Regions from separate parts of the Streptomyces sp. NPDC055966 genome, predicted to be linked through region 3. Evidence: predicted binding sites of a transcription regulator. Region 3 holds the regulator's gene; each other region holds the start of a gene.

Region 1 (5,135 bases), on a different contig from region 3:
GCGTGGCCGTGGCTGTGACCGTGGCCCGCGGCCTCCGGCTCCTCTTCCTTCTTCTCGACGACCAGGGTCTCGGTCGTGAGCAGCAGGGAGGCGATGGAGGCGGCGTTCTCCAGGGCGGAGCGGGTGACCTTCACCGGGTCGATGACGCCGGCCTTGACCAGGTCGCCGTACTCGCCGGTGGCGGCGTTGTAGCCCTGCCCCTTCTCCAGGTCCTTGACCTTGGAGACGATGACGTAGCCCTCCTGGCCGGCGTTCTCGCCGATCCAGCGCAGCGGCTCGACCACGGCGTTGCGGACGACCGCGACACCGGTGGCCTCGTCGCCGGTCTTGTCGAGGTTGCCCTCCAGGACCTTGGAGGCGTGGACCAGGGCGGAGCCACCACCGGAGACGATGCCCTCCTCGACCGCGGCGCGGGTCGCGGAGATGGCGTCCTCCAGACGGTGCTTCTTCTCCTTCAGCTCCACCTCGGTGGCGGCGCCGACCTTGATCACGCACACGCCGCCGGCCAGCTTCGCGAGGCGCTCCTGGAGCTTCTCGCGGTCCCAGTCGGAGTCGGTGTTCTCGATCTCGGCCTTGATCTGGGCGACGCGGCCGTGGACGTCCTCGGTCTTGCCGGAGCCGTCGACGATGGTGGTGTCGTCCTTGGTGACCGTCACGCGGCGGGCGGAGCCCAGCACGTCCAGGCCGGCCTGGTCGAGCTTGAGGCCGACCTCCTCGGAGATGACGGTGGCGCCCGTGAGGACGGCCATGTCCTGGAGCATCGCCTTGCGGCGGTCGCCGAAGCCGGGGGCCTTGACCGCGACCGCGTTGAAGGTGCCGCGGATCTTGTTGACGACCAGGGTCGACAGGGCCTCGCCCTCGACGTCCTCGGCGATGATCAGCAGCGGCTTGGAGGCTCCGGCCTGGATGACCTTCTCCAGCAGCGGCAGCATGTCCTGGATGGAGGAGATCTTGCCCTGGTTGATGAGGATGTAGGGGTCCTCCAGGACGGCCTCCATGCGCTCCTGGTCCGTCACGAAGTACGGCGACAGGTAGCCCTTGTCGAAGGCCATGCCCTCGGTGAAGTCCAGCTCCAGACCGAAGGTGTTGGACTCCTCGACGGTGATGACACCGTCCTTGCCGACCTTGTCCATCGCCTCGGCGATCAGCTCGCCGACCTGCTGGTCCTGGGCGGACAGCGCGGCGACGGCCGCGATGTCGGACTTCTCGTCGATCGGGCGGGCCGTGGCCAGCAGCTCGTCGGAGACGGCCTTGACGGCGGCGTCGATGCCCTTCTTCAGGGAGGCCGGGGAGGCGCCGGCGGCGACGTTCTTCAGGCCCTCGCGCACCAGCGCCTGGGCGAGCACGGTGGCGGTGGTGGTGCCGTCACCCGCGATGTCGTTGGTCTTGGTCGCCACCTCCTTCACCAGCTGCGCGCCGAGGTTCTCGTACGGGTCCTCGATCTCGACCTCGCGGGCGATCGTGACACCGTCGTTGGTGATGGTGGGGGCGCCGAACTTCTTGTCGATGACGACGTTGCGGCCCTTGGGGCCGATCGTCACCTTCACCGTGTCGGCCAGCTTGTTGACGCCGCGCTCAAGGGCGCGACGGGCGTCCTCGTCGAACTTCAGAATCTTCGCCATGACAGCGGAAGCCCTCTCGGAAATCTGTGGGTGAAAAAAGCTGCGCCCCGGGCGCCCGGCTTCTTATCGGTCGCGGGGGCCAGGGGCGCAGCTCAGGAGCAAAGGAATGCTCGAAGTGATTACTTCTCGATGATCGCGAGCACGTCGCGAGCCGAGAGGACGAGGAACTCCTCGCCGTTGTACTTCACCTCGGTGCCGCCGTACTTGCTGTACAGGACGACGTCGCCGACCTTGACGTCGAGCGGAAGACGCTCGCCGTTCTCGAAGCGGCCCGGACCCACGGCGAGGACGGCGCCCTCCTGGGGCTTCTCCTTCGCGGTGTCCGGGATGACCAGGCCAGAGGCGGTGGTCTGCTCGGCGTCGAGCGGCTGGACCACGATGCGGTCCTCAAGCGGCTTGATGGCAACCTTGGAGCTGGTGGTCGTCACGATCCGACCTCCCCCTTCGGAGATCTCACGGGGTTAACTGTCTGAGGTGGCGACCAGGTGGATCCGTCGTCGCGGGTGCCGGACCTGCCCGTCGCGTGTTTGGCACTCTCACGCGTCGAGTGCCAGAGCCGAGACTATGACCGCGATTAGCACTCGGTCAAGCGGACTGCTAATCCGTGCGGCGCGTCGGCCGGACGAAGGTCCCGGACGGCCCCCGCGACCGCTTCCGGGAGCGGCTACAGGTAGTCCTCCAGCCGCCCCACCGTCAGCCCCCGCTGCTGGGCCCTGCGCAGCACCCTGATCGTGCGGTCCCGCAGGGTCCGGCCCGTCGTCTCGTCCGGCCCGACCAGGACGATGTCACCGGGGCGAAGGCGGTGCTCGCCCCGGCTGTAGGCCAGGTCGGCCGGGGTCATGGCGGCGCGCCACAGGACGAACGCGGAGATGCCGCAGTCGGTGGCGGCGCGCAGGGTGGTCGTGTCGTAGGAGCCGTAGGGCGGGCGGAAGAGGCGGGGGCGCAGGCCGAGCCGGGACTGGAGGCGGTCCTGCTGGCCGCAGATCTCGGCGCGCTGGCTCGCGTACGGCAGTCCGGCCAGGACGCGGTGGTCGAGGGTGTGGTTCTGGATGCCTGCGCCCAGCGCGCGCAGCCGGGCGAAGTGGTCGTACCGGGGGCCGGCCACGCTGTCGGTGAGGAACATGCTGACCGGCAGCCGCAGTTCGCGGACCATGTCGACGAAGCGGGGGTCCTTGTCGGCGCCGTCGTCGTAGGTGAGGAAGACGACCGGGTCACTGGTGGGGACGTGGTCCATGACCCGGGGCAGGGAGCGGCCGGCGCTGTGCGGGCTCAGGGCGAGGGTGTGGGCGTCCGGCCGGGGCGGGCGGGCGAGGGGCTCGGTGAGGCCCCAGTGGCGGTAGCGCCGGTCCGTGGCGGGGCCGTGCGGGGCGTGCGGCCGGACCTCTTCGGCGGCCTTGCGGCCGAGGCGTTCGATGGGGTCGACGGACTGCGCGCAGCCCGCGAGGAGGAGCGCGGGGAGGAGGAGCGCGGCGCTCAGCGCCCGGCGCGCGCGGCGGGCGGGGGCACCGCCGGGCACAGGGCCGGACACGGGGCCGGGCACGGGAGTTCGCCGGTGGGGCGGGGCCCAGGGGCTCCTCCCGCGCGTCACAGGTAGTCCTCCAGGCGGGCCACGGCGTAGCCCTCGCGGGTGACCTTGTTCAGGAAGCGGCGCATGTCGTCGACCATCGTGCCGTTCCACTCGGAGCGGCCGCGGAAGTGGGTGAGGACGATGTCGCCGCGGCGCAGCTTCTGGTCGTCCTCGCGGTACTCCCAGTGGTCGACGTACACCTCCTCGTTCCAGATCGGCGCGTACCTGATGCCGCAGGCCTTGGCGGCGCGCAGGCTGTCCTGGTTGTAGTTGCCGTACGGGAAGCGCATGACGGTGGGCGCCTTGCCGAACTGCTTCTTCATGATCTCCTGCATGCCGCAGATCTCGGCCTTCTGGTCCTCGTAGGACAGGCCCGGCAGGTAGGGGTGGTGCAGGGTGTGGTTGTCGAGGGTGTGGCCCTCGGCCTGCATGGTGCGGAAGTAGCCGTAGTCGTCCTTCACCAGGTAGTTGCTGAGGAAGGCGGTGTACGGGATCTTCAGGTCCCGCATCATGCGCAGGAAGCGGGGGTCCTTCTCCGAGCCGTCGTCGATCGTGAGGAAGACGATCTTCCGGTCGGTGGGGATCGTGGTGAAGACCGGGGGCAGGTCCCAGTCCACCTGGTGTTTCACCTCGAAGCCGGCCCGGGCCCTGATCTCCGGCTTCACCCTGGGCGGTGGCGGGGGCGCCAGCGGGACCCCGTTCAGGCCCCAGCGCTTGGCGGCGGCGACGAGGCGGGCGTGCTCGGCGGCCTGCCGGGCCCGGGCGCCCAGGGCCTGTTCGGGGCCGCCCCGGCCGCTGGGGGCGGGGCGGGTCACGGCGGGGCGAATCTCGACGGGACGGGTCTCGGCGGGGCCGGCGCAGCCGGAGAGGAGGGCGGCGCAGGCCAGGGCGGCGGCTCCGCAGCCGAGTCCGGGACGTCCGCAGTGCGACCAATTCTTATCGTTTTGTACGACTGCTCGCATGACGCCGGATCCTCCCAGGACCGCCCCCGGATCCCCGGCCGACACCGCCGCCGCAGGCGCGCCGTCCACCGACTGGCCCACAATGACCCGGTGAACGACCTCGCTCTCCTGCTCACCCCCGAAGGCCGCGCCCTCCTCGACGAGGTGCGCGACACCGCACCGGCGGACGAACTCGCCGTCGCCACCCGGCTGCGCCGCGACCACCCGGCCGAGCTGGTGTCGGCCGCGCTCGGCCAGGCCCGGCTGCGGCAGCGGGCGGCGGCGAAGTTCGGGGCGGCGGACGCGGGGCGGATGTTCTTCACGCCGAACGGGGTCGAGCAGTCGACGCGGGCCGGCGTGGCGGCGTACCGCGCCGAGCGGTTCACGGCGCTCGGCGTGACCTGCGTCGCCGACCTGTGCTGCGGGATCGGCGGGGACGCGATCGCGCTGGCCCGGGCCGGGATCCGGGTGCTCGCCGTGGACCGGGACCCGGTGACGGCGGCCACGGCCCGCGCGAACGCCGAGGCGCTGGGCCTCGCCGAGCTGATCGAGGTCCGCGAGGCCGACGTCACGGAGGTGGACACGAGCGGGTACGACGCGGTGTTCGTGGACCCGGCGAGGCGGAGCGGCCGCGGCCGCATCTTCGACCCGGAGGCGTACTCGCCGCCCCTGTCCTGGGCGGTCGGCGCGGCCCGTACGGCTCCCCGCGCCGCTCTGAAGATCGCCCCGGGCATCCCGCACGAGGCGGTTCCCGCCGAGGCGGAGGCCGAGTGGATCTCCGACGGCGGGGACGTGAAGGAGGCGGTGCTGTGGTTCGGCACCGGCGCGCCGGGCGCCGTACGGGCCACCCTGCTGCCCGGCCCGCGCACGCTGCTGGGCCGCGGGCTGCCCGACCCGGACGTCCGGCCGGTGGGGCGGTACCTGTACGAGCCCGACGGCGCCGTGATCCGCGCGCATCTGGTCGCCGAGGTCGCGCAGGACCTGGCCGGAGGTCTGCTCGACCCC
Region 2 (5,135 bases), on a different contig from region 3:
GCCGTGGAAGCGCGGCACGCGGTCGCTCTGGCCCGCCGAGTCGTGGCCCACGTAGGTGCCCTCGGTGACGATCAGGCCGACTCCGGCGGCGGCACGGCGGGAGTAGTACGAGCGCACGTCCTCGCCGGGTACGCCGCCCGGGGAGAACATCCGGGTCATCGGCGCCATCGCGATCCGGTTCGGCACGGTGAGGCCGTTGAGGGTGATCGGGCGGGACAGGATCTGGGCCGCGCGGGAGGCGGGGGTCGTCGTGGCGGTCACGTAGGGGCTCCTCGGGGGGCAGCGGAGTTAACCGGTCGGTATGTGAGCACGCATTGTTGCAGCTCCTTAAGTAAACGGCCTGTGCGCGGGCCCGCATTCCGGTCCGCGATCCGCGCTTGTGTGATCCAGGACACGTCCTGGTGCCGCCTCCGGAAACGCCCGAGGGCGGCACCCCCAGCCGGAAGCTGGAAGTGCCGCCCTCGGAGAAGGACAGGTGATCCGGACGGATCAGAAGTCCATGTCACCGCCCGGCATGCCGCCCGGAGCGGCCGCGGCGGCCTTCTCCGGCTTGTCGGCGATGACGGCCTCGGTGGTGAGGAACAGCGCGGCGATGGAGGCCGCGTTCTGCAGCGCGGAACGCGTCACCTTCGCCGGGTCGATGATGCCCTCGGCGATCATGTCGACGTATTCGCCCGTGGCGGCGTTCAGACCGTGGCCGACGGCCAGGTTGCGCACCTTCTCCACGACGACGCCGCCCTCAAGGCCACCGTTGGCGGCGATCTGCTTCAGCGGGGCCTCCAGCGCGAGCTTCACGGCGTTGGCGCCGGTCGCCTCGTCACCCTCCAGGTCCAGCTTCTCGAAGACCGAGGAGGCCTGCAGCAGGGCCACGCCACCACCGGCGACGATGCCCTCCTCGACGGCCGCCTTGGCGTTGCGCACGGCGTCCTCGATGCGGTGCTTGCGCTCCTTGAGCTCCACCTCGGTGGCGGCACCGGCCTTGATGACCGCGACGCCGCCCGCGAGCTTGGCCAGGCGCTCCTGGAGCTTCTCGCGGTCGTAGTCCGAGTCGCTGTTCTCGATCTCGGCGCGGATCTGGTTCACGCGGCCGCCCACCTGCTCCGAGGAGCCGGCGCCGTCCACGATGGTGGTCTCGTCCTTGGTGATGACGACCTTGCGGGCGCGGCCCAGGAGGTCCAGGGTCGCGTTCTCCAGCTTGAGGCCGACCTCCTCGGAGATGACCTCGCCGCCCGTGAGAATGGCGATGTCGCCGAGCATGGCCTTGCGGCGGTCGCCGAAGCCCGGGGCCTTGACGGCGACGGACTTGAAGGTGCCGCGGATCTTGTTGACGACCAGGGTCGACAGGGCCTCGCCCTCGACGTCCTCGGCGATGATCAGCAGCGGCTTGCCCGACTGCATGACCTTCTCCAGGAGCGGGAGCAGGTCCTTGACCGAGGAGATCTTGGAGTTGGCGATGAGGATGTACGGGTCCTCCAGCGCCGCCTCCATGCGCTCCATGTCGGTCGCGAAGTAGGCCGAGATGTAGCCCTTGTCGAAGCGCATGCCCTCGGTGAGCTCAAGCTCCAGACCGAAGGTGTTGCTCTCCTCGACGGTGATGACGCCTTCCTTGCCGACCTTGTCCATGGCCTCGGCGATGAGCTCGCCGATCTGGGTGTCGGCGGCGGAGATGGACGCGGTGGAGGCGATCTGCTCCTTGGTCTCGACGTCCTTCGCCTGCTCCAGCAGGGCGGCGGAGACGGCCTCGACGGCCTTCTCGATACCGCGCTTCAGGGCCATCGGGTTGGCACCGGCGGCGACGTTGCGCAGGCCTTCCTTGACCAGGGCCTGGGCGAGCACGGTCGCGGTGGTCGTACCGTCACCGGCGACGTCGTCCGTCTTCTTGGCGACTTCCTTGACCAGCTCGGCGCCGATCTTCTCGTACGGGTCCTCGAGCTCGATCTCCTTGGCGATGGAGACACCATCGTTGGTGATCGTGGGGGCGCCCCACTTCTTCTCGAGGACGACGTTGCGGCCCTTGGGGCCGAGCGTCACCTTGACGGCGTCCGCGAGCTGGTTCATGCCGCGCTCGAGGCCGCGCCGCGCCTCCTCGTCGAACGCGATGATCTTGGCCATGTGAAGTGGTCCCTCCAGGACTGGGGGTGATTCCTTCGGACCGCGCCCGCGCCCGCGACGGACGGCTCGCCGGCCTGTGGTTCCTTGCCCCACGTGGCCTGCGGGCCTCACCGACCCGGTCCTTCTTTGTCACTCTCACCTTCAGAGTGCTAACGCCAATGATTAGCACTCGCCCCTGTCGAGTGCAAGCGCCTTCGGGGGGTCGGGGCGCGCGCTCAGCCGCCCGCGAACAGAGGATCCGGGCGCGGCGGTACGGGGCAGCCGGGCACGGCGAAGGGCCCGCACCCCTCGCGAGGTGCAGGCCCTTCGGACAAGAAACGTTCAGGCGCTGAGGCGAACCATGTCGGCCTGCGGGCCCTTCTGGCCCTGCGAGATCTCGAACTCCACCCGCTGCCCCTCTTCCAGGGTGCGGTAGCCGTCCATCTGAATGGCGCTGTAATGGACGAAGACGTCCGCACCACCGTCGACCGCGATGAAGCCGTACCCCTTCTCCGCGTTGAACCACTTGACGGTGCCCTGAGCCATGCCTAACTCCCCTATTACTGGCCCTTGCACAGATCCACACTTCGCGGACCCGGGTCAGACCTCACCCCCCATCGGTCGGGGGCGTGCGCCGGAACGCGTCGACCGCGGCTGAATGTATCTGTCCAACTGCCGTCTGCAACAGGTCAATCGGACGAGAAATCTGGACGACGACGGTCCGGAATCTGCCTAAAATACGGCCGAATTCAGGGCAAGTCGGGCCGTACAAAGTGGAACAAAAGCCGCAGAAAGCCCGCATAGTTTGGCTACTTCTTATCGGGCTCGCGGTGCGAAATCCCGAACCGCGACCTTCAGGTCCGGAACGCGTTCCCCAACTGTACCGCGCTCAATCACACTGAATGGCCCCCTCCGTTTCTCTCACGGGGGAGGCCATTCGATGAACAATCGGTAACCGAGATTACCGACGGTAATGATCAGCCGCCGGCGACCGCCGGAATGATGGAGACGCCCGCGCCGTCGGGGGTCGCGGTCTCCAAGCCCTGCTCGAAGCGCACGTCGTCGTCGTTGACGTACACGTTCACGAACCGGCGCAGCTTGCCCTGGTCGTCCAGGACGCGGGCGGCGATACCGGTGTGGTTCTTCTCCAGGTCCTCGATCACCTGGGCGAGGGTCGCGCCCTCGGCGGCGACCTCGGCCCGACCGCCGGTGTAGGTGCGCAGGATGGTGGGGATGCGAACGGTCACGCTCATGCGAGGCCAGCCTCTCGGAAGGAGTCCAGGGTCGGACGGATGGTGGCGGTGAGACCCGTGCCGGCCACCGCGTCGAGGGTCTTCAGGCCGTCGCCGGTGTTGAGGACGACCGTGGTCTTCGCCGGGTCCAGGACGCCGGCCTTGACCAGCTTGCGGGTGACGCCGACCGTCACACCGCCCGCCGTCTCGGCGAAGATGCCCTCGGTGCGGGCCAGCAGCTTGATCGCGTCGACGACTTCCTCGTCCGTCACGTCCTCCACCGCGCCGCCGGTGCGGCGGGCGATGTCCAGCACGTACGGCCCGTCGGCCGGATTGCCGATGGCGAGGGACTTGGCGATGGTGTTCGGCTTCTGGGGGCGGACCACGTCGTGCCCGGCCTTGTACGCCGTCGACACCGGCGAGCAGCCCTCGGCCTGCGCACCGAAGATCTTGTACGGCCTGTCCTCGACCAGCCCGAGCTTGATGAGCTCCTGGAGACCCTTGTCGATCTTCGTCAGCTGGGAGCCGGAGGCGATCGGGATCACGATCTGGTCCGGCAGCCGCCAGCCGAGCTGCTCGCAGATCTCGTACGCCAGCGTCTTGGAGCCCTCGGCGTAGTACGGCCGCAGGTTGACGTTGACGAAGCCCCAGCCCTCGCCGGCCGGGTCGCCGATCAGCTCGGAGCAGAAGCGGTTCACGTCGTCGTAGTTGCCCTCGATGCCGACGAGCTCGCCGCCGTAGACCGCGGCCATGACGACCTTGCCCTGCTCCAGGTCGTGCGGGATGAACACGCAGGAGCGGAAGCCGGCGCGGGCGGCGGCGGCGCCGACGGCACCGGCCAGGTTGCCCGTGGAGGAGCAGGACAGGGTGGTGAAGCCGAAGGCGCGGGCGGCCTCCAGGGCCTGGGCGACGACGCGGTCCTTGAAGGAGTGCGTCGGGTTGCCGGAGTCGTCCTTGACGAACAGGCCGCCGGTGACGCCCAGTTCACGCGCGAGGTTGTCGGCCTTGACGAGCTTGGTCCAGCCGGGGTTGATGTTCGGCTTGTCCGCCACGTCGGCCGGGACGGGCAGCAGGGGGGCGTACCGCCAGATGTTCGCGGGGCCGGCCTCGATGCGGGCCCGCAGTTCCTCGGTGTCGTAGGCCGAGAAGTCGTAGGCGATCTCCAGCGGGCCGAAACACTCCTCGCACGCGAAGACCGGGCCGAGCGGGACACGGTGACCGCACTCGCGACAGCTCAGGGCCGCGGCCGGACCGAGGTCGACGGGGGAGGTGGAGGTGCTTGCAACTGTCTGCACAGCCATGGAGGCGAGGCCCTTTCTCCTCATCTTCCTCACGACGCATCTCGCCGTGAGACGGATTTGGCACCTTCCCTAGCCGGGAGCCTCGCCACGTCAACGTGACAAGAACCGACTGGAGGGTTGCCGGGGCTTCATCGGGCCGTGTCCCTCTGCCCCTCTGGATGAGCGGTATGCGGTTGTATGAGCAGTTGTACGCACGAGTCGTGCGCGCCCGCGCCCCCCGACATGCGATGGTCACCGGCGTTGTTCAAGACTGTAACCGAAGGCCAGGACAGTTGAGATAGTCGTCCGAACCGCGAGATGGATCACACAGTCACCACCTGTGATCACGAACAGTGAGGAGCCGCAGAGCGTGCTGGAAGAAGTAGAGCGCTGGCTGGCCACCCGCTCCTGGTCCGTGACCGATCGCCCGCTCCAGCGGATACTGGCCGCCAAGCAGCGCACGGGACAGACGATCAGCGTCGTGCTGCCCGCGCTCGACGAGGAGGAGACCGTCGGCGACATCGTCGCGGTC
Region 3 (5,135 bases):
CTCCACGGCGCCCGATTCGGACAGCTCGGGCTGCGGCAGGAACACGTTCACGCCGAAGGGGCGGCTCGTCAGCCCCCGCAGCTGTTTGATCTCCTGGTACATCCCGTCGGCGGTCTTGTAACCGGCGGCGAGGAACCCGAGGCCGCCGGCCTCGGAGACGGCGGCGACGAGCTGCGGGACGGAGACGCCGCCCGCCATGGGGGCCTGCACGATCGGGTGGGGGAGGAGATCGGTCAGCGCGGAGGACATGACCGCATGTTGTCACGTCCTCCGAACAAGTCCGAATCCGGGCTTCCCACGGCATAGGACAGGGGCATACGGGTCGTCCGAGCACCCCGTACGCCCCTGGTCCCCCGGGGCTCAGCGCCCGTTGAACGCGTCCTTCAGCCGCGAGAACAGCCCCTGCTGACCCGGCTGGAACTGTCCCTGCGGACGCTCCTCGCCGCGCAGCTTGGCCAGCTCGCGCAGCAGTCGCTCCTGCTCGGGGTCCAGCTTGGTCGGGGTCATGACCTCGACATGCACGATCAGGTCACCCCGGCCGCCGCCGCGCAGATGCGTGACACCGCGGCCATGCAGCGGGATCGACTGGCCGGACTGGGTGCCCGGCCGGATGTCGACCTCCTCCATGCCGTCCAGGGTCTCCAGCGGCACCTTGGTGCCGAGCGCGGCCGCGGTCATCGGGATCGTGACCGTGCAGTGCAGGTCGTCGCCGCGCCGCTGGAAGGTCGAGTGGGGCAGCTCGTGGATCTCGACGTACAGGTCGCCGGCCGGACCGCCGCCGGGGCCGACCTCGCCCTCGCCGGCGAGCTGGATCCGGGTGCCGTTGTCGACACCGGCCGGGATCTTGACGGTCAGCGTGCGCCGGGAGCGGACCCGGCCGTCGCCCGCGCACTCCGGGCACGGGGTCGGCACGACGGTCCCGAAGCCCTGGCACTGGGGGCAGGGGCGCGAGGTCATGACCTGACCCAGGAAGGACCGGGTGACCTGCGAGACCTCGCCGCGGCCGCGGCACATGTCACACGTCTGGGCGGTCGTACCGGGCGCCGCGCCCTCGCCGTTGCAGGTGTTGCAGACGACCGCCGTGTCGACCTGGATGTCCTTGGTGGTCCCGAAGGCCGCCTCGTCCAGCTCGACCTCGATGCGGATCATCGCGTCCTGGCCGCGCCGGGTGCGCGAGCGCGGCCCGCGCTGCGACGCCGTGCCGAAGAACGCGTCCATGATGTCGGAGAAGTTGCCGAAGCCACCGGCGCCGAAGCCGCCCGCGCCCGCGCCGCCGCTCTGCGAGAGCGGGTCGCCGCCGAGGTCGTAGACCTGCTTCTTCTGCGGGTCCGACAGCACCTCGTAAGCGGCGTTGATCTCCTTGAACCGCTCCTGGGTCTTCGGATCGGGGTTGACGTCCGGGTGCAGCTCGCGCGCGAGCCGACGGAACGCCTTCTTGATCTCATCCTGCGACGCGTCGCGGCGCACGCCGAGAACGGCGTAGTAGTCCGTGGCCACTTACGACTCCGCCAGGATCTGTCCGACGTACCGTGCCACTGCGCGTACCGCTCCCATCGTTCCCGGGTAGTCCATGCGGGTCGGTCCGACCACGCCGAGCTTGGCAACCGCCTCGCCGCCCGAACCGTAGCCCACCGACACGACGGACGTGGAGTTGAGTCCCTCGTGTGCGTTCTCGTGACCGATACGCACGGTCACGCCCGGATCCTTCGCCTCGCCAAGGAGTTTGAGGAGCACGACCTGCTCCTCAAGGGCCTCCAGGACGGGCCGGATCGTGAGGGGAAAGTCATGTCCGAAGCGGGTGAGATTGGCGGTGCCGCCGATCATCAGCCGCTCCTCGTTCTCCTCCACGAGTGTCTCCAGAAGAGTGGAGAGCACCGTGGAGACCGTACCGCGGTCCTCCGGATCGAAGGCGTCCGGAAGATCCTCGACCAGCGTCGGCACGTCCGTGAACCGGCGCCCCGCGACCCGGCTGTTGAGCCGCGCCCGCAGATCCGCCAGCGAGGCCTCGCCGAACGGCGCCGGGCAGTCGACCATCCGCTGCTCGACCCGGCCGGTGTCCGTGATCAGCACGAGCATCACGCGCGCGGGCGCGAGCGAGAGCAGCTCGACGTGGCGGACGGTGGACCGGGTCAGGGACGGGTACTGCACGACGGCGACCTGCCGCGTGAGCTGCGCGAGCAGCCGTACGGTACGGGCCACGACGTCGTCGAGATCGACGGCGCCCTCCAGGAAGTTCTGGATGGCCCGCCGTTCCGGAGCCGTCATCGGCTTGACACCGGCGAGCTTGTCGACGAACAGCCGGTAGCCCTTGTCGGTCGGAATCCGCCCGGCGCTGGTGTGCGGCTGCGCGATGAAGCCCTCGTCCTCCAGGGCCGCCATGTCGTTGCGGACGGTCGCCGGGGAGACCCCGAGGTTGTGCCGCTCGGTCAGCGCCTTGGAGCCGACCGGCTCCTCGGTCCCGACGTAGTCCTGGACGATCGCGCGCAGCACCTGGAGCCTGCGTTCACTCAGCATGCGCGCGCACCTCCAGCACGTCGTCCCCTCGCCCCGCTCGTCCGTCGGGGTCGGCCTCCTGGCACTCTTCCCATACGAGTGCCAGCCCTTTCCCGGCCCCAGTGTACGGCTGTCCGGTACACCCGGGGCAAGGTCGGTGCGCTCGCCACGCGTCGTACGGCTAGCGTCGCGGTATGACCGTGACTTGGGAAGAGCTGGGGTGGGAACGGCTGGCCGCCGGGGTCGGGCGGTGCCGGCTGCCGGGCTGGGACTGCACGGTGGGGCTGGTCCTCGGCGAGGGTGCGGCGCTCTTGGTGGACGCCGGGTCGAGTCTGACCGAAGGCGCGCGGCTGCGGGGGCAGGCCGAGGAACTGGCCGGCCGCCGTGTGACCCATCTCGCGCTCACCCACCCCCATTTCGACCATGTCTTCGGGGTCCCGGCGTTCGCCGGGGCGCGGGTGTACGCGGCGGTGGGGGTGGACGCGGTGTTCGCCCACGAGCGGGAGGAACTGCGCCTGGACGCGATCAGGAACGGCCTGCCGGTCGCCGACGCCGACGAGGCGACGGACGCGCTGGTCCCGCCCGCCCACCAGGTGTCGGGCGAGTGGACCCTGGACCTGGGCGCCGGCCGCCAGGTCCTGCTGGCCAACGTGGGCCCCGGCCACACCGCGAACGACCTGGCGGTCCTGGTCCCCGGCGACCGTGAGGTGGTCTTCTGCGGCGACCTGGTCGAGGAGTCCGGCGAACCCCAGGCGGGCCCGGACGCGGTCCCGTCCCACTGGCCCGCCGCGCTCGACCGGCTGCTGGCGCTGGGCGGTGCGGACGCTCTGTACGTGCCGGGTCACGGAGCGGTGGTGGACGCGGCGTTCGTACGACGGCAGCGCGATCGACTGGCGGCCCGTTTCGGCGTGTCGTAGGCGCTGGTCCGCGACTTCTCCTATCGTCACTCGAATGCGCCAGTACTCCGCCGATCTGACCCCGCCGTGGAAGAAGTCCGCGCCCGTGCCGGAGGTGGCGGCGGAGCCGGGACTGGTGGTGGAGGAGCCCGGCACCGGGTTCTGCGGGGCGGTGACCCGCTGCGAGGCGGGCACGGTGACCCTGGAGGACCGCTTCGGCAAGCACCGCGTCTTCCCGCTGGAGCCACGCGGCTTCCTGCTGGAGGGCAGGGTGGTCACGCTCGTACGGCCGTCGTCGTCGCGCGGTCCGGTACGGCCCACCCGTACGGCCTCCGGCTCGGTCGCCGTCCCCGGCGCACGCGCGCGCGTGGCCCGCGCCGGCCGCATCTACGTCGAGGGCCGGCACGACGCCGAACTGGTCGAGAAGGTCTGGGGTGACGACCTGCGCGTCGAGGGCGTGGTGGTGGAGTACCTGGAGGGCGTGGACGATCTGCCGTCGGTCGTCGCGGAGTTCGCTCCCGGGCCCGACGCCCGCCTGGGCGTCCTGGTGGACCACCTGGTCCCCGGCACGAAGGAATGGCGCATCGCCGAGTCCGTGACGAGTGAGCACGCGCTGGTGGTCGGCCACCCGTACATCGACATCTGGGAGGCCGTGAAGCCGGCCGCCCTGGGCATCGCCGAGTGGCCCCGGGTCCCCCGCGGCCAGGACTGGAAGACGGGCGCGTGCCGCGCCCTGGGCTGGCCGTCGGACAACACCGGCGCGGTGTGGCAGGCGATCCTGAAGCGGGTGGGCTCCTACAAGGACCTGGAGCCGGAGCTGCTGGGGCGGGTGGAGGAGCTGATCGACTTCGTCACGGGGCCCGCGTAGCGGAACGCGGGCGCCTCGTGCCTCGGCGCGGTCTCAGTCGACCAGGTCCCGCACCACCGCGTCCGCCAGCAACCGCCCCCGCAGCGTCAGCACGGCGCGCCCCTCGTCGTACGGCCCCGGCTCCAGGAGACTCTCCCCCAGCGCGCGCCGGGAAGCCGCCAGCCCCTCCTGCCTCAGCAGGGACAGCGGTACGCCCTCCCGCAGGCGCAGCTCCAGCAGGACGCGCTCGACCCGCCGGTCCTCGTCGGAGAGCAGCTCGCGCCCGGCGCCCGGTGAGCGGCCGGAGGCCAGGGCCGCCGCGTAGGCGCCCGGGTGCTTGACGTTCCACCAGCGCACGCCGCCCACGTGCGAGTGCGCCCCCGGGCCCGCGCCCCACCAGTCGGCGCCGCGCCAGTACAGCTCGTTGTGCAGGCAGCGCCCGGCTTGCGAGGTGGCCCAGTTGGAGACCTCGTACCAGTCGAAGCCCGCCGCGGACAGCAGTTCCTCGGCGATCAGATAGCGGTCGGCGTGAACGTCGTCGTCGGTCATCGGGATCTCGCCCCGGCGGATCCGGCGGGCGAGCTGGGTGCCCTCCTCCACGATCAGGGCGTACGCGCTGATGTGGTCCGGGCCCGCGCCCAGCGCCGCCCGGAGCGACGCCCGCCAGTCGTCGTCGCTCTCGCCCGGCGTGCCGTAGATCAGGTCGAGGTTGACGTGCTCGAAGCCCGCCGCCCTCGCCTCCGCCACGCAGGCCTCGGGGCGGCCGGGGGTGTGGGTCCGGTCCAGGACCTTCAGCACGTGCTGCCTCGCGCTCTGCATGCCGAAGGAGATGCGGTTGAAGCCGCCCTCGCGGAGGGTCGCGAGATAGGCCGGGTCGACCGACTCCGGGTTCGCCTCCG

What was found. The regulator HrcA, encoded in region 3, represses chaperone genes, less so after heat shock. The targets are predictions, from matches to a motif close to TTNGCACTCNGNNNNNCNGAGTGCNAA.
Region 1: a site for HrcA is predicted at 2,197-2,223, ahead of groES (co-chaperone GroES). Genes of this name have one in related genera too.
Region 2: a site for HrcA is predicted at 2,239-2,265, ahead of groL (chaperonin GroEL). Genes of this name have one in related genera too.

The regions. Positions count from the first base shown of each region.
Region 1 is NZ_JBHJYK010000015.1:24,763-29,897, reverse strand. Features, by position in the region: gene groL (chaperonin GroEL) at 1-1,622, opposite strand, end outside; gene groES (co-chaperone GroES) at 1,742-2,050, opposite strand; gene ACFC8N_RS28980 (polysaccharide deacetylase family protein) at 2,287-3,150, opposite strand; gene ACFC8N_RS28975 (polysaccharide deacetylase family protein) at 3,207-4,151, opposite strand; gene ACFC8N_RS28970 (class I SAM-dependent methyltransferase) at 4,242-5,135, shown strand, end outside.
Region 2 is NZ_JBHJYK010000003.1:507,808-512,942, forward strand. Features, by position in the region: gene ACFC8N_RS09250 (NADH:flavin oxidoreductase) at 1-261, opposite strand, end outside; gene groL (chaperonin GroEL) at 490-2,112, opposite strand; gene ACFC8N_RS09260 (cold-shock protein) at 2,434-2,637, opposite strand; gene ACFC8N_RS09265 (MoaD/ThiS family protein) at 3,069-3,344, opposite strand; gene thrC (threonine synthase) at 3,341-4,624, opposite strand; SAM riboswitch class I at 4,642-4,789, opposite strand; gene ACFC8N_RS09275 (glucosyl-3-phosphoglycerate synthase) at 4,974-5,135, shown strand, end outside.
Region 3 is NZ_JBHJYK010000001.1:373,705-378,839, forward strand. Features, by position in the region: gene ACFC8N_RS01755 (nitronate monooxygenase) at 1-249, opposite strand, end outside; gene dnaJ (molecular chaperone DnaJ) at 361-1,497, opposite strand; gene hrcA (heat-inducible transcriptional repressor HrcA) at 1,498-2,514, opposite strand; gene ACFC8N_RS01770 (MBL fold metallo-hydrolase) at 2,688-3,410, shown strand; gene ACFC8N_RS01775 (DUF3097 domain-containing protein) at 3,445-4,257, shown strand; gene hemW (radical SAM family heme chaperone HemW) at 4,291-5,135, opposite strand, start outside.